Regions from separate parts of the Serratia ureilytica genome, predicted to be linked through region 2. Evidence: predicted binding sites of a transcription regulator. Region 2 holds the regulator's gene; each other region holds the start of a gene.
The links. The regulator PurR, encoded in region 2, represses purine synthesis genes. The targets are predictions, from matches to a motif close to CANGCAAACGTTTGCNTG.
Positions count from the first base shown of each region.

Region 1: a site for PurR is predicted at 2,336-2,353, ahead of J0X03_RS15140 (amino acid aminotransferase). Genes of this name have one in related genera too.
Region 3: a site for PurR is predicted at 1,714-1,731, ahead of purT (formate-dependent phosphoribosylglycinamide formyltransferase). Genes of this name have one in related genera too.
Region 4: a site for PurR is predicted at 2,690-2,707, ahead of purM (phosphoribosylformylglycinamidine cyclo-ligase). Genes of this name have one in related genera too.

Region 1 is NZ_CP071320.1:3,214,947-3,219,139, forward strand. It holds gene asnS (asparagine--tRNA ligase) at 1-747, shown strand, start outside; gene ompC (porin OmpC) at 1,049-2,173, shown strand; gene J0X03_RS15140 (amino acid aminotransferase) at 2,419-3,609, shown strand; gene J0X03_RS15145 (MBL fold metallo-hydrolase) at 3,684-4,193, opposite strand, start outside.
Region 2 is NZ_CP071320.1:2,770,020-2,774,212, reverse strand. It holds gene punC (purine nucleoside transporter PunC) at 1-705, opposite strand, end outside; gene punR (DNA-binding transcriptional activator PunR) at 829-1,785, shown strand; gene purR (HTH-type transcriptional repressor PurR) at 1,773-2,798, opposite strand; gene cydH (cytochrome bd-I oxidase subunit CydH) at 3,120-3,209, shown strand; gene sodB (superoxide dismutase [Fe]) at 3,274-3,852, opposite strand; gene J0X03_RS12865 (C40 family peptidase) at 4,053-4,193, opposite strand, start outside.
Region 3 is NZ_CP071320.1:2,120,701-2,124,893, forward strand. It holds gene J0X03_RS09835 (glycosyltransferase) at 1-135, shown strand, start outside; gene J0X03_RS09840 (YoaH family protein) at 206-445, shown strand; gene purT (formate-dependent phosphoribosylglycinamide formyltransferase) at 480-1,658, opposite strand; gene cspE (transcription antiterminator/RNA stability regulator CspE) at 1,905-2,114, shown strand; gene dbpA (ATP-dependent RNA helicase DbpA) at 2,262-3,644, shown strand; gene J0X03_RS09860 (YebG family protein) at 3,733-4,056, shown strand; gene yqfB (N(4)-acetylcytidine aminohydrolase) at 4,096-4,193, shown strand, end outside.
Region 4 is NZ_CP071320.1:1,263,361-1,267,553, forward strand. It holds gene J0X03_RS05795 (hypothetical protein) at 1-214, opposite strand, end outside; gene purN (phosphoribosylglycinamide formyltransferase) at 929-1,567, opposite strand; gene purM (phosphoribosylformylglycinamidine cyclo-ligase) at 1,567-2,604, opposite strand; gene upp (uracil phosphoribosyltransferase) at 2,860-3,486, shown strand; gene uraA (uracil permease) at 3,563-4,193, shown strand, end outside.

The DNA of each region.
Region 1 (4,193 bases), 440 kb from region 2:
TACGCTTGCGCGCTGTCGAAGGTTTACACCTTCGGCCCAACTTTCCGCGCCGAAAACTCCAACACCAGCCGCCACCTGGCGGAGTTCTGGATGATCGAACCGGAAGTGGCCTTCGCTACGCTGGACGACGTCGCCGGCCTCGCCGAAAGCATGCTGAAGTATGTGTTCCAGGCGGTGCTGGATGAACGTGCCGACGATCTGAAATTCTTCGCCGAGCGCGTGGATAAAGACGCTATCGCTCGTCTGGAGCGCTTCGTGTCTTCCGATTTCGCCCAGGTGGACTACACCGACGCCATTGAGATCCTTCTGGCCTCGGACCAAACCTTCGAAAACCCGGTTTCCTGGGGCATCGATCTCTCTTCCGAGCATGAACGTTACCTGGCGGAGAAACACTTCCAGGCGCCGGTGGTGGTGAAAAACTACCCGAAAGACATCAAAGCGTTCTACATGCGCATGAACGAAGACGGCAAGACCGTCGCGGCCATGGACGTGCTGGCGCCGGGCATCGGCGAAATCATCGGTGGCTCGCAGCGTGAAGAACGCCTCGACGTGCTCGATCAGCGTCTGGAAGAGATGGGGCTGAATAAAGAAGACTACTGGTGGTATCGCGATCTGCGCCGCTACGGCACCGTGCCGCATTCCGGTTTCGGCCTGGGCTTTGAACGTTTAATCGCCTATGTCACCGGCGTGCAAAACGTGCGCGATGTGATTCCATTCCCGCGCACGCCGCGTAACGCAAGCTTCTAATTTATACGATCACACGTTTTTTAAACGATTTCGTTACAAAACAAAGGCCAGCATCGCTGGCCTTTCGCATTTTTTAATATTGACGCACGTCACAAAGTTCCCGAAAAATTACATTTGGTTACACATGTTTTCCTTTTGCAACCTGATTGGGACATTGGTATCATTTTCGTCCTAGATTAACCCGCCTGTGAATGGAACACTGCGTTCAGACACAGGACGACACCAATCTATCAACAATAGTTCCCAAAGAATTATTGGCGGCAGTGGCAAAGGTGTCCGAATAACACCAATGAGGGTAATAATGATGAAGCGCAACATTCTTGCAGTGGTAATCCCGGCTCTGTTGGCTGCTGGTGCAGCAAACGCAGCTGAAATCTACAACAAAGACGGCAACAAGCTGGATCTGTACGGCAAAGTTGACGGTCTGCACTACTTCTCCAAAGACAAAGGTAATGACGGCGATCAGACCTATGTTCGTTTCGGCTTCAAAGGTGAAACCCAGATTACTGACCAACTGACCGGTTACGGCCAGTGGGAATACAACGTTCAGTCCAACCACGCCGAATCTCAGGGCACCGAAGGCACCAAAACCCGTCTGGGCTTCGCCGGTCTGAAATTCGCTGACTACGGCTCCTTCGACTACGGCCGTAACTACGGCGTACTGTACGACGTGGAAGGCTGGACCGATATGCTGCCAGAGTTCGGTGGCGATACTTACACCTACTCCGACAACTTCATGACCGGCCGTACCAATGGTGTTGCGACCTATCGTAACAACAACTTCTTCGGTCTGGTTGACGGTCTGAACTTCGCTCTGCAATACCAGGGCAAAAACCAGAACGACGGCCGTGACGTCAAAAAACAAAACGGCGACGGCTGGGGCATTTCCTCTACTTATGACATCGGCGAAGGCGTAAGCTTCGGCGCTGCATACGCTTCTTCCAACCGTACCGACGACCAGAAACTGCGTTCCAACGAGCGTGGCGACAAGGCTGACGCATGGACCGTGGGCGCGAAATATGACGCCAACAACGTCTACCTGGCGGCAATGTATGCAGAAACCCGTAACATGACTCCGTTCGGTGGCGGTAACTTCACCAACACTTGCGCAGCGACTGAAAACTGCGGCGGCTTCGCTAGCAAAACTCAGAACTTCGAAGTGACTGCTCAGTATCAGTTCGACTTCGGTCTGCGCCCAGAAGTGTCTTACCTGCAGTCTAAGGGTAAAAACCTGAACGTCCCAGGCGTGGGTTCTGACCAAGATCTGGTTAAATATGTTTCTGTTGGTACCACTTACTACTTCAACAAAAACATGTCCACCTATGTTGATTACAAAATCAACCTGCTGGATGACAACGACTTCACCAAAGCAACCGGCATCGCAACTGACGATATCGTAGGCGTTGGTCTGGTATACCAGTTCTAAGTTGTCTCGCTTATCGGCGGTTCACCGTCGACTAAGTTAAAAAAACAGGGCTTCGGCCCTGTTTTTGTTTGTATCAGCCGGTAACTTTTTATCCTGCCGATTCCCCCTTCCCCATCATTTTTTCTGTCGAATCCTTCACGTTCATAAGATCGCGGTGTTTTTATCGCAAACGGTTGGCAAAGCCGATAACTGGCGCTACCCTGATGCTTCTGTCTGCTTAACTCCGAGATTTGGAAGCACCTGACATGTTTGAAAAAATCACCGCCGCACCCGCCGACCCGATCCTGGGCCTGACCGACATTTTCCGCGCCGACGCCCGCCCGAATAAAATCAATTTAGGCATTGGCGTTTATAAAGACGAAACCGGTAAAACCCCGGTGCTGACCAGCGTAAAGAAAGCTGAACAGTATCTGTTGGAAAATGAGACCACCAAAAACTATCTCGGCATTGAGGGCATCCCGGCGTTCGCCAGCTGCACGCAAGAGCTGCTGTTCGGTAAAGAGAGCCCGATCGTCGCCGATCGCCGCGCGCGCACCGCACAGACGCCTGGCGGCACCGGCGGCCTGCGCGTGGCGGCAGACTTTATCGCCAACCAGACCAGCGCCAAACGCATCTGGATCAGCAACCCAAGCTGGCCGAACCACAAGAACGTCTTTAGCGCCGTGGGCCTGGAAGTGCTGGAATACGCCTACTATGACGCCGCCAACCACGCGTTGGATTTTGACGGCCTGCTGAACAGCCTGAAACAGGCGCAGGCCGGCGATGTCGTGCTGTTCCACGGCTGCTGCCATAACCCGACCGGTATCGATCCAACGCCGGAACAGTGGGCGCAGCTGGCTGAACTTTCCGTCGCCAACGGGTGGTTGCCGCTGTTCGACTTCGCTTATCAGGGCTTCGCCAACGGCCTGGAAGAAGATGCGCAGGGCCTGCGTATTTTCGCCGCCAAACATAAAGAACTGATCGTCGCCAGTTCCTATTCGAAAAACTTCGGTCTGTACAATGAGCGCGTCGGCGCTTGCACTATTGTAGCCGCCGATGCCGAAACCGCCGATCGCGCCTTCAGCCAGGTGAAAGCGGCCATTCGCGCCAACTACTCCAACCCGCCGTCACACGGCGCCGCCGTTGTCGCCACCATTCTGGGCAACGATGCGCTGCGCGCGATGTGGGAACAAGAGCTGACCGATATGCGCCAACGCATTCACCGCATGCGTCAGCTATTTGTGAACACCCTGCAGGAGAAAGGCGCGCAGCAGGACTTCAGCTTCATCATCCAGCAGAACGGCATGTTTTCGTTCAGCGGCCTGACCAAAGAGCAGGTGCTGCGTCTGCGTGAAGAGTTTGGCGTTTACGCTGTGAACTCGGGCCGGGTGAACGTGGCGGGCATGACGCCGGACAATATGGCGCCGCTGTGTGAAGCCATCGTCGCCGTGCTCTAAGCGCGTCGGCGAAAGCCACCAGTTTGAAGGGGCGCGCTATGCGCCCCTTAATTATTTCTGCCGGGAAATGATCGTTACCACACCGCCGGCTCTTCGCGCAGGAACGGGTTGGTCTGGCGCTCGTGACCGAAGGTCGACATTGGACCGTGGCCGGGAATAAAGCGCATGTCGTCGCCTAACGGCAACAGCTTGGTGCGAATAGAGGCGATCAGCGCCTGATGGTCACCGCGCGGGAAGTCGCTGCGCCCCACGCCGCCGTTAAACAGCACATCACCCACCAGCGCCAAACGCGCCTGCTCATTGATAAAGACGATGTGGCCCGGTGTGTGCCCAGGACAATGCAACACCTTGAGCTTCATCTCGCCCACCTGCATCTCATCGCCTTCCGACAACCAACGGGTCGGGGTCAGCGGCGCACACTCTTCCAGCCCGAACATCCGGCTCTGCGCCGGCAAACCATCCAGCCAAAAAGCGTCCTCTTTATCCGGGCCGTAAATCGGCACCTGATAATGTTCCGCCAGCTCCGCCGCCGCGCCGACGTGATCCAAATGGCCGTGCGTCAGCAAAATCTGCGTGATTGTCAC
Region 2 (4,193 bases):
ATCACCGAGGATAAACGGCGAGCCGGTCAGCCAGGCGAAGAAACCGGCCGAACAGGCGGCGTACATGGCGACATTGCCACTGAATACCGGGGATTTCAATAATTGCCAAAAACTGACGCTGCTTTTTGGCGCGTCGACGGCGGGTTTTGGCCTGGCGTTCTCTTTGAGCAGCAGCGTCGGCAACAGCAACAAGGCGGTGATGGCCAGCAGCACGGCGAAGATCGCGCGCCAGCTGGCGTGGTTCAGCAGCCAGGCGCCCAGCAGCGGCGCCAGCGCCGGCGATAGCGCCACCAGCGGCATGATGGTGGCGAATACGCGGTTGGCCTGGCCTTCACGATAGCGGTCGACCACCAGCGCTTGCCAGATGGCGGCGGCGGAACAGACACCTACGGCCTGAATAAAGCGCAGTATCCAGAGCTGCGCGGCATTTTCCACCCACAGCATGCCCAGGCAGCCGAGCGCGAACAGCGTTAGGCCAATCAACAATACCGGTTTGCGTCCCAGACGGTCGGAGAGCGGCCCCCACAGCAGCTGCGCGAAGGCGAAGCCGGCCAAAAAGATGCTCAGGCTGGCGCTGACCGCGCCGGCGGAAATTTGCAGTTCCTCCCGCATGGCGCCGAAGGCGGGCAGGTACATATCGGTCGCCAGATAACCCAGCATGCTCAGGCCGGCGAGGTAGAACATAAAACCAAAGGAATTTCGCATGGTATTTCTCGTTAATATTTTAGTGTCGCAGGTTTTTAGCGCCGGCCAGTGTATCCGGCTGGATCTCTGCTTGTGAAACGGTAATATTTGCAAAGTGCTGTTAAAAAAATTGAAGGCAAAGCGATGTGGTCTGAATATTCTCTCGAGGTCGTTGATGCGGTGGCGCGCACCGGCAGTTTCAGCGCGGCGGCGCAGGAGCTGCACCGGGTGCCGTCGGCGGTAAGTTATACCGTGCGGCAGCTGGAGCAATGGCTGGCGGTGCCGCTGTTTGAGCGGCGTCACCGAGATGTGGAACTGACGCCGGCCGGCGCGCTGTTTATCAAGGATGCGCGAGCTGTTATCAAAAAAATGCTCGACACCCGCCGCCACTGTCAACAGGTGGCCAACGGCTGGCGCGGTCAGCTGAATATCGCGGTGGACATCATCGTCAAACCGCAGCGCAGCCGCCAGCTGGTGCTGGATTTCTACCGTCATTTCCCCGACGTCGAGTTGATGCTGCAACCCGAGGTGTTTAACGGCGTGTGGGATGCGTTGGTGGACGGCAGGGTGGACATGGCGATCGGCGCCACCCGCGCGGTGCCGGTCGGCGGCGGCTTCGCTTTCCGCGACATGGGGGATATGAACTGGCTGTGCGTAGTCAGCCCACAGCATCCGCTGGCGCAGCTGGCAGGGCCGTTGAATGACGATCGGTTGAGGCCGTACCCTGCGCTTTGTCTGGAAGACACCTCGCGCAATCTGCCCAAGCGCGTCACCTGGACGCTGGATAACCAGCGGCGGCTGGTGGTGCCGGACTGGACCTCGGCGCTCGACTGTTTGTGCGCCGGATTGTGCGTCGGCATGATGCCGGCGCATCTGGCGCTGCCGCGGGTGCAGCGCGGTGAGCTGAAGGCGTTGCAGTTGCAGCAGCCGTTTCCCGCCAGCCCCTGCTGCCTGACCTGGCAACAGGATAAACCGTCACCGGCGATGAGCTGGCTGCTGGCGTATTTGGGCGATGGCGAGACGCTGAATCAGGAGTGGCTGAGTGAGGCGGCACCGGAAGCCGTGCCGGCTTCCGGTAGGGAGGAGGATCAGCGGCGGTAGTCGATGAACGGACCGTCGGCGACCGAACGGCGTTCGACCAGCTTCGGATGCACTTCGATCACCTGCGATTCTTCGCGCTTGCTGATGATGCGATCCAGCAGCATGGTGAAGGCCATTTCGCCCAGACGTTCTTTCGGCTGATGAATGGTGGTCAGCGCCGGGGTGAAGTAGCGGGCGTTGCGCACGTTGTCGTAGCCGATCACGGAAATATCCTGCGGCACCCGCAGCCCCAGTTCGTCGGCGGCGCAGATGGCGCCCATCGCCATGATGTCGCCGCCGCAGAATACCGCGGTCGGTCGCTGTTTCTGCGACAGAATTTGATGCATCGCCTTGTAACCGGACTCCGGCTCGAAGTCACCCTGGACTATCCACTCTTCGCGAATATCGATATGCGCTTCCTGCAGCGCCTTCATAAAGCCCTGATGACGGCCGCCGCCGGTGTTGCGCGACAGCTGGCCCGGGATAGCGCCGATATCGCGGTGGCCGCGCTCGATCAGGTAACGGCCGGCCAGATAGCCGCCTTCGAACGCGTTATCGATGATGGTGTCGGTGAAGTCGCCGCGCGCGGCGCCCCAGTCCATTACCACCATCGGGATGTTGCGGTAGTCTTCCAGCATGCCCAGCAGCTGATCCGGGTATTCGGAACACATGACCAGCAGGCCGTCGACGCGCTTTTGCGCCAGCATCGCCAGGTAGGCGCGCTGTTTGTCCAGATTGTTGTGCGAGTTGCACAGGATCAGGGTATAGCCTTTGCTGTAGCAGCTGTTTTCCACCGCCTCGATCACTTCGGCAAAGTAGGGCGCTTCGCTCGAGGTGGCCAGCAGACCGATAGACTTGGTGTGATTGACTTTCAGGCTGCGCGCCACGGCGCTCGGCGAGTAGTGCAGCTCTTTGATGGCGGCCCACACGGCCGCTTTGGTCTCTTCGGCGACGAAACGAGTCTTATTGATGACGTGCGAAACGGTGGTGGTGGAAACGCCCGCGCGTTTGGCCACATCTTTAATCGTTGCCATGTAAGGAATGACTCCTGAACTCACATGTTTACAGCATGTAAGTGTGATGTTAATCGTTTGCCTACGTAGATCCTTCTCCAGAGAAGCGAAAACTGAGTTTTTAGTGTTGAAGTCGTCAGCGCTAATCAGGAGGGGCATGAATGCCGGTACGCAGTTGTGAACTGCGAATTTTGTCGCATATTGAACAAAAGTGGAAGAGGTAATCGAGATTATAAACCGGGAAATGATAACAAGATTTTATCGGCGAACTGTGGGAAAATGATTTGACGTACTAATTGTGCGCCTTTTATCCTTAGGAAAGCCCATTTTAAAGGAGTTGTCATGGATACCGATCTGAAGATGTCGCTGTTCACCACCGTTTGCGCATTGGCGATGATCATCGCTTTCAGCTTTGTCGCCGCGTTGAACTGATTTCCCGCCAGTTTTAAAAAAGGCGCAGCCAAGCTGCGCCTCATCACTTAGGCAAGCCCTGCGCTTACGCCAGGTTTTCCGCCGCGAAGGTCCAGTTGACCAACGCCCAGAAGTTTTCCAGGTATTTTGGACGCGCATTGCGGTAATCGATGTAATACGCGTGTTCCCACACGTCAACGGTCAGCAGCGGTTTGTCTTCGCCGGTCAGCGGGGTTGCCGCGTTGGAAGTGTTGACGATCGCCAGCGCGCCGTCCGGTTTTTTTACCAGCCAGGTCCAGCCGGCACCGAAGTTTTTCACGGCGGCATCGGTGAACTGCTCTTTGAACGCAGCGAAAGAGCCGAAGGATTTGACGATCGCCGCCGCCAGTTCGCCCTGCGGTTCACCGCCGCCCTGTGGCGACAGGCAGTGCCAGTAGAAGGTGTGGTTCCACACCTGCGCGGCGTTGTTGAACACGCCGCCGTTAGAGGTCTTGATGATCTCTTCGAGCGATTTGCCTTCGAACTCGCTGCCTTTCACCAGGTTGTTCAGGTTAACCACGTAGGTGTTGTGGTGTTTGCCGTAGTGGTATTCCAGAGTCTCGGCGGAGATGTGCGGCTCGAGCGCGTTTTTCTCATACGGTAATGCAGGTAATTCAAACGACATTGCTTCCTCCTTTACAGCGCCATTCAGCTTCTCGCCGGGGCGAACGCCGGATGGGCCGTTTTTTATTGTGGTCATTCAATCTTAACAATTTTCATCATAAAAAACAGGAGGAAAAGCGAGAAATGCGCGTGGGGGAGTGCGATGGGCGATAGCTTGAGCAGGCGGTTGCGGCCGAGGCCGCAACCGCGAAGAGCAGGGAATTAACGGATGGTTTTCGGCGTTACTACGCGGCGAGCGCCGATGTAGTGGTTCTGCCAATAGTCGTTATCGAGCTGGCTGATGCGGATCTCTTCGCCGGTGCGCGGCGACTGGATGAATTTGCCGTTGCCGAGGTAGACGCC
Region 3 (4,193 bases), 650 kb from region 2:
GAGTTTTACCAACGTGGCATCGACAGAGCGATGCTCGCCAATGCGCGCGGCGTGAAGCAGGGGTGGCATGTCATGCTGTGGCGGCACCGTTTAAAGCAGTGGCGCAACGATAACAGCTGTTCACAGCCGGCCTGAGGCACAAGACGTTGGGATCCGCCGCGTTAGCGCGTATACTCCTTCTCCCTTTTGCCGGAGAGAACGACACATGCATGCAGGTATGCCATTACTGAGCCACGCGGAGCAGCAGGAAGCGGCGGATCGCATCCATCAGCTGATGGAACAGGGCATGAGCAGCGGTGAGGCCATTGCTCGCGTTGCGCAGGAAATTCGTGAGAAGCATCAGGGCGCTCATGTCGCGGTGCTGTTCGATGACGAAGACGAACAGCAGGATGCCGCGCCGGAGGCGTCGCGGGATGACGATGTTGAAGAAGACGAAGACTATTGATGTTATCGGGGCCGCGCAAGCGGCCCCGTCAGTTTTAGTGGTTGACCGCCACGGCGGCGGCGGCCTGTTTCGCCAGCTCCACCGCGAGTTCCGTGGTGTCCGCCGTCGCCAGCGCTACGCCCAGGCGGCGCTGGCCGGCGATTTCCGGCTTGCCGAACAGACGCAGCTGGTTGTGCCCGCGCAGCGCGTTTTCCAATCCGCTGAAGCGCACATCGGTGCTGGTGAGCTGTGGCAGGATCACCGCCGATGCGGAAGGGCCGAACTGGCGGATAGCGCCGATCGGCAAACCGAGAAACGCGCGCACGTGCAGGGCGAACTCAGACAGATCCTGTGAAATCAACGTGACCATGCCGGTATCGTGCGGGCGTGGCGACACTTCGCTGAAGATCACGTCGTCGCCACAAACGAACAGCTCCACGCCGAACAGCCCGAAGCCCCCCAGGGCCTTCACCACTTTCTCGGCGATAGCCTGGGCCCGGCTCAGCGCCGTAGCCGACATGCGTTGCGGCTGCCAGGATTCGCGGTAATCCCCATCCTCCTGACGGTGCCCGATCGGCTCACAGAAATGCACGCCATCCACGGCGTTGATGGTCAGCAGCGTAATTTCAAAATCAAATCTTACCAGCCCTTCGACGATCACCCGGCCACCGCCGGCACGGCCGCCCTGTTGGGCGTAATCCCAGGCGCTTTGCAGCTGTTCGGGCGTGCGGATCAGGCTCTGGCCTTTGCCGGAAGAGCTCATCACCGGTTTGACGATGCACGGGTAGCCGATATGCTCAACCGCCTGGCGGAAGGCGATTTCACTGTCGGCAAAGCGGTAGCTGGAGGTGGGAAGACCGAGCTCTTCCGCCGCCAGACGACGGATGCCTTCACGGTTCATGGTCAGGCGTGTGGCTTCGGCACAGGGCACTACGCGGTGGCCCTGGCGTTCAAGCTCGACCAACATGGCGGTGGCGATCGCTTCGATTTCGGGAACGATATAGTCCGGCCGCTCGTGTTCGATGACGGCTTTCAACGCGTCACCGTCCAGCATATTGATGACGTGGCTGCGGTGCGCCACATGCATGGCCGGCGCATCGGCGTAGCGATCGACGGCGATCACCTCCAGACCGAGGCGCTGGCATTCAATGGCGACTTCTTTACCCAGCTCGCCTGAGCCGAGCAACATGACGCGGGTGGCGGAAGGGCGCAGGGCGGTTCCAATCGTTAACATAGTTTCGTACCTGGATCGGTGAAAGTAAGCGGATTGATGATCGGCGGGCAGTATATACGAAAACGATTGCGCGCGCAGCCGCCGCGCCGGTTTTGTTGCTAACTGGCTGTTTTTATAACAAACAGAAATATTTGCCCTGTATGAGCGATTGTGCGTTAATAACCGACGGCGAAAGAAGGCCTACTTATCGAGAGGTTTTCGCGTCTCGTGCCGTCAAGGCAGGTTTATCAAGTAAAGGAAACACAAATGAGCAAGATCACTGGTCACGTTAAATGGTTCAACGAAAGCAAAGGTTTCGGCTTTATCACCCCTGCCGACGGCTCTAAAGACGTTTTCGTTCATTTCTCCGCTATCGTCAGCGATGGTTTCAAGACCCTGGCTGAAGGCCAGCAGGTTGAGTTCTCCATCCAGGACAGCCAACGTGGCCCAGCCGCAGCCAACGTCGTTGCGATTTAACGACTGCGTTGCCAAGAAACCCGCCGCCGGCGGGTTTTTTTATGCCCGCACCCCGTAACGCCGCCCATCTCTGTTATCATTTACCGCTGATTCGGCGCTTACCTGCGGGCGCGCCGCCATTCCATTCGTCATATAAGAGTTATCGCCGTGAGCACAGTTTCTTTTTCTTCCCTGCCGCTGCCAGCCGAACAGTTGGCCAACCTCAACGAACTGGGGTACGCCGAAATGACGCCGGTACAGGCCGCCGCATTGCCCGCCATCCTGCAAGGGCGGGACGTGCGCGCCAAGGCGAAAACCGGCAGCGGTAAAACGGCGGCCTTCGGCATTGGTCTGCTGAACAGTATCGTCGTCGGTCAGGTCGCCACGCAGGCGCTGGTGCTCTGTCCCACCCGCGAGCTGGCCGATCAGGTGAGCAAAGAGCTGCGTCGCCTGGCGCGTTTTACGCAAAACATCAAGATCCTGACGCTGTGCGGCGGCCAGCCGATGGGGCCGCAGCTCGATTCGCTGGTGCATGCGCCGCACATCGTGGTGGGGACGCCGGGCCGTATCCAGGAACACCTGCGCAAGAAAACGCTGCAGCTGGACGAGCTGAAGGTGCTGGTGCTGGATGAGGCCGATCGCATGCTGGACATGGGGTTCGCCGACGACATCGACGATGTGATCAGCTATACGCCGCCGCAACGTCAGACGCTGCTGTTTTCCGCCACCTACCCGGCAGGCATCGAGCGCATCAGCGCGCGCGTTCAACGCCAGCCGCTGAGCGTCGAGGTGGACGATGGCGAAGCGCAGACCTCCATCGAACAACGCTTTTATGAGACCACGCGCGATCAGCGCCCAGCGCTGCTGGTGTCGGCCATTCGCTATCATCAACCCGCGTCCTGCGTGGTGTTCTGCAATACCAAGCGCGACTGTCAGACGGTGCTTGAGGCCCTGGAGGCCCGCGGCATCAGCGCGCTGGCGCTGCATGGCGATCTGGAACAGCGCGACCGCGACCAGGTGTTGGTGCGTTTCGCCAACCGCAGTTGCCGGGTATTGGTGGCGACCGACGTCGCCGCACGCGGGCTGGATATTAAAGAGCTGGAGCTGGTGGTCAACTACGAGCTGGCGTTCGATCCCGAAGTGCATGTGCACCGTATTGGCCGTACCGGCCGCGCCGGCATGAGCGGGTTGGCGATCAGCCTGTGCACGCCGCAGGAAATGGCGCGTGCGCACGCGATTGAAGACTATCTGCAGATGAGCGTCGACTGGTCGCCGGTGTCCGAGCTGAGCGGGGCGGCCAACGGCTCGCTGGAGGCGGAAATGGTGACGCTGTGCATCGACGGCGGCCGCAAGGCGAAGATCCGTCCCGGCGATATTCTCGGGGCGCTGACCGGTGATGCCGGGCTGACGGCGGCGGAAGTGGGCAAGATCGATATGTTCCCGGTGCATGCCTATGTCGCGATCCGCAAAGCCAGCGCGCGCAAGGCGCTGCAACAGTTGCAGCAGGGCAAAATCAAAGGCAAAAGCTGCAAGGTGCGGCTGCTGAAATAAGCCAAGGGCGGGCGGCGGTTTGCCTTCCCGCCACGATCTATTTATACTGTATATAATCACAGTAATTTGAGTATTTGAGGACGCACGCATGGCGGTTGAAGTTAAATATGTGGTGGTGAGAAACGGTGAGGAAAAAATGACTTTCGCGAGCAAGAAAGAAGCCGACGCCTACGACAAAATGCTGGATCTGGCGGACAACCTTGGGGAGTGGCTGCAGCAGGCGCCGCTGAACCTGGATGACGAACAGCGCGAAGGGCTGAGCTTCTTCCTGGCGGAAAACAAGGATGTGCTGGGTCTGATTCTGCGCGGCGCATCGTCGGCGGAAACCCTCAAGAAACCGGCGGAAAGCAAAGCGAAAAAAGCGGCCTCTACCCCAAAAGAGGGATCTGCGTCAGAAAAGCAGGCGGCATAATGACTTATGTTGCGGTGTTGTGATGAAAAAGGATCTAAAATGAGCCGTGAAATAACTTTCTTCAGCCGCTTTGAGCAAGACATTCTGGCCGGGCGTAAAACCATCACCATTCGGGATGCCAGTGAATCGCATTTTGA
Region 4 (4,193 bases), 1.5 Mb from region 2:
TTGTGCCGATGCAGCTCGCCGTTGCAATGCAGCCGCAGCCCGCTGTAGAGGCGGTGCTGACGCTGCTGCCGGTTGAGGCGCAATCGCTGGCAAAGTGCAGCGTTTCAGGCAGTTCTTCGACTAATAAATCAATGCCGTCAGAGGGCATGGAAGGCGAGTCGAGAACAATATCGAAACGGTGGGATTGACGAGTCAGAGAGGTATGATTAAGCATAAATATCCTTATTAATCAGTTTATTGATGAGTTAGCTATAACATGATTCGAGCTGCTGCATATCGTTGAAATATATTCAAACGAATTCATCTCAATGGGATATTCCCCATTAAATATTTATCTGAAAAATAAAAATCAATTTTAATATCGCGCTAATTATATAAAAATAAGCAGCGGCGATACTGAATTCTTTCATATTGAATTATTTGCATTTGAAGGCGTCATATATGACTGGCGCTTGCGCATATGAAAGGAATCCTATGTACGTAATGTTAAGTTATCGTGTTAGACACACTCTTACATACTTGTAATAGAACGGCAACACATCATTACAATTGACAGGGGTGTTTTCTGTTATTGCAACGAAGCTCACAATAATCATGGGGTTGACGTTAATTTATTTAATTTAAAACTATGTATAAGGGATAAATATATTCTTTTTTGAAAAATTTCACCCAATATTGTTTAGGGTAGAAAGTATTATAATGGTTTTATTTTTTGACAAGGATTATTGCGCGCGGAACCACAGTTGGCTTGGCGTCCGTGATGCGTTCCGTTCCGGGCGGGGCATTGATGCGACATACTGGGACGCGCTCACGACGGGGTTGGCCCTAAAGCGGGCAGTTTGGCCACGGCGCAGCGAGCCTTTTGGAACCATCGCGGCGGGCAGCGAAAAAAAACGGCGCCGCGTGGGCGCCGTTTAGGCTGCGCGCATCAGTCGGCGGCGTGGCCCTGCGCCGGCAGGCGTTCGCCGTCCAGCCAGGCGGCGCCGTCGCGCATCGCCAGGCGGCCGTCGACGAACCAGCTCACCACCAGTGGATAGATCGTGTGTTCCTGGGTTTGCACCCGTTCAACCACGTCATCCTCCTCGTCGTCAGCGAAAATCGGCACCTTGGCTTGTAAAATCACCGGGCCGCCGTCGAGCTGTTCGGTCACGAAGTGCACCGAGGTGCCGTGTTCGCTGTCGCCGTTGTCGATGGCCTGACGGTGAGTATGCAGACCCGGGTATTTCGGCAGCAGGGAAGGGTGAATGTTCAGCATGCGGCCGGCATAGCGCTGCACGAACTGCGGGCTGAGGATGCGCATGTAGCCGGCCAGCACCACCAGATCGGGCTGGTACTGGTCGATGGCGTCCGCCAATGCGGCGTCGAACGCCGTGCGATCGGCGTAGGCCTTGGCATCCAGCGCCTGGGCGGCGATGCCCGCCGCTTCGGCGCGTTGCAGGCCATAAGCCTGCGCCTTGTTGCTGAACACCGCCACGATTTCGGCGGCGATGCGGCCCTGCTGGCAGGCGTCAATCAGCGCCTGGAGATTGCTCCCCTGGCCGGAGACCAACACCACGATCTTTTTCATCAGTTGATGACCACTTGTTGTTCGTCGGAAGAGGCGGTCAGTTTACCGATTTTCCACGCTTTTTCACCTGCCGCGGTCAGCAGCGCGATGGCCGCTTCCACTTCGGCTTCCGGCAGGGCGATGACCATGCCTACGCCGCAGTTGAAGGTGCGGTACATTTCATGACGGCTGACGTTACCGGCCTGCTGCAGCCAGGTGAACACCGCCGGCCACTGCCAGCTGGCTTCGTCGATCACCGCCTGCATGCCTTCCGGCAGCACGCGTGGAATGTTTTCCCAGAAGCCGCCGCCGGTGAGGTGAGCGATGGCGTGTACGTCAGCCTTCTCGATCAGCTCCAGCACGGACTTCACGTAAATCTTGGTCGGCGCCAGCAGGTGGTCGGCCAGCGGTTTACCTTCCAACTGAGTGGCGGTCGGATCGGTGTTGCTCACTTCCAGGATTTTGCGCACCAGCGAGTAGCCGTTGGAGTGCGGGCCGGAAGCGCCCAGGGCGATCAGCGCATCGCCGGACTGCACTTTGCTGCCGTCGATGATCTCGGATTTTTCGACCACGCCGACGCAGAAACCGGCCACGTCGTAGTCTTCGCCGTGGTACATGCCCGGCATTTCAGCGGTTTCGCCGCCCACCAGCGCACAGCCGGACTGTTTGCAGCCCTCGGCGATGCCGGTGATCACGCTGGCCGCGGTGTCCACATCCAGCTTGCCGGTCGCGTAGTAGTCGAGGAAGAACAGCGGCTCGGCGCCCTGAACCACCAGATCGTTGACGCACATCGCCACCAGATCGATGCCGATGGTGTCGTGGCGTTTCAGATCCATCGCCAGACGCAGCTTGGTGCCCACGCCGTCGGTACCGGAAACCAGCACCGGCTCGCGGTATTTCTGCGGCAACGCACACAGGGCGCCAAACCCGCCCAGACCGCCCATCACTTCCGGGCGACGGGTCTGTTTAACTACACCTTTGATGCGATCTACCAATGCGTTGCCTGCATCGATATCGACACCTGCGTCTTTATAGCTGAGAGAGGTTTTGTCGGTCACTGCGCGATTCCCCACGACGATTTGCGGTTTGAAAACTGTGCTTCCGATGTTGATTCCGGAATAAGGCGCGGCAATTCTAACAGCGCAGGCAAACGTTTGCGAGCGGCTTGTGAACCGGCTCCGCTTTTTCGTCATCTATACTGATATTCAAACTTTTGTTGATCCCGATCGGGCTATTGTGGGTGGCGCGGCGAAAAAAAGGAGGTATAATCCCGCGATTTTTTTGGCCGCAACCACCTTAATAGGAGAAAAATGATGAAGATCGTTGAGGTGAAACACCCGCTGGTAAAACACAAGCTTGGCCTGATGCGCGAAAATGACATCAGCACCAAACGCTTCCGTGAGCTGGCCTCAGAAGTGGGTAGTTTACTGACCTATGAAGCGACCGCCGATCTGGAGACGGAAAAAGTCACCATCGAAGGCTGGTGCGGGCCAGTTGAAGTGGATCAGATCAAAGGGAAAAAGATTACCGTAGTGCCAATCCTGCGCGCAGGCCTGGGCATGATGGAAGGGGTGCTGGAGCACGTGCCGAGCGCGCGCATCAGTGTAGTGGGCGTATACCGCGACGAAGAAACCCTGGAGCCGGTGCCGTACTTCCAGAAGCTGGTTTCCAACATCGAAGAGCGCATGGCGCTGGTCGTCGACCCGATGCTGGCCACCGGCGGTTCGATGATCGCCACTATCGATCTGCTGAAGAAAGCCGGCTGCCACAGCATCAAGGTGCTGGTTCTGGTCGCGGCGCCGGAAGGCATCGCCGCGCTGGAGAAAGCGCATCCGGACGTTGAGCTGTACACCGCCTCCATCGATCAGTGTCTGAACGACAAGGGCTACATCGTGCCTGGCCTGGGCGATGCGGGCGACAAGATATTTGGTACTAAGTAAACATTTGAGCCGACTTAACGAGTCGGCTTTTTTTTGACTAAAACCTATAAAACCAATAAACCGAGGAAAAGCACACATGACCCGTCGCGCCATCGGCGTCAGCGAGCGCCCGCCGCTGCTCCAGACCATTCCGCTCAGCTTCCAGCACCTGTTCGCCATGTTTGGCGCCACCGTGCTGGTGCCTATCCTGTTCAAGATCAACCCGGCGACCGTGCTGTTGTTCAACGGCATCGGCACGCTGCTGTATCTGTTCATCTGTAAAGGCAAGATCCCGGCCTACCTCGGTTCCAGCTTCGCGTTTATCTCGCCGGTGCTGCTGCTGTTGCCGCTCGGTTACGAAGTGGCGTTGGGCGGTTTCATCATGTGCGGCGTGCTGTTCTGCCTGGTGGCGCTGATCGTGAAAAAGGCCGGCACCGGCTGGCTGGACGTGATGTTCCCGCCGGCGGCGATGGGGGCGATCGTCGCCGTCATCGGCCTGGAGTTGGCGGGCGTGGCGGCCAATATGGCGGGGCTGCTGCCGGCGGAAGGCGCCAGCGCCGACTCGACCACCATCACCATTTCGCTGGTGACGCTGGCGGTCACGGTGCTCGGTTCAGTACTGTTCCGCGGCTTCCTGGCGATTATCCCGATCCTGATCGGCGTACTGGTGGGCTATGCACTGTCGTTCTTCATGGGCGTGGTGGATTTGACCCCGATCCGCGAGGCGC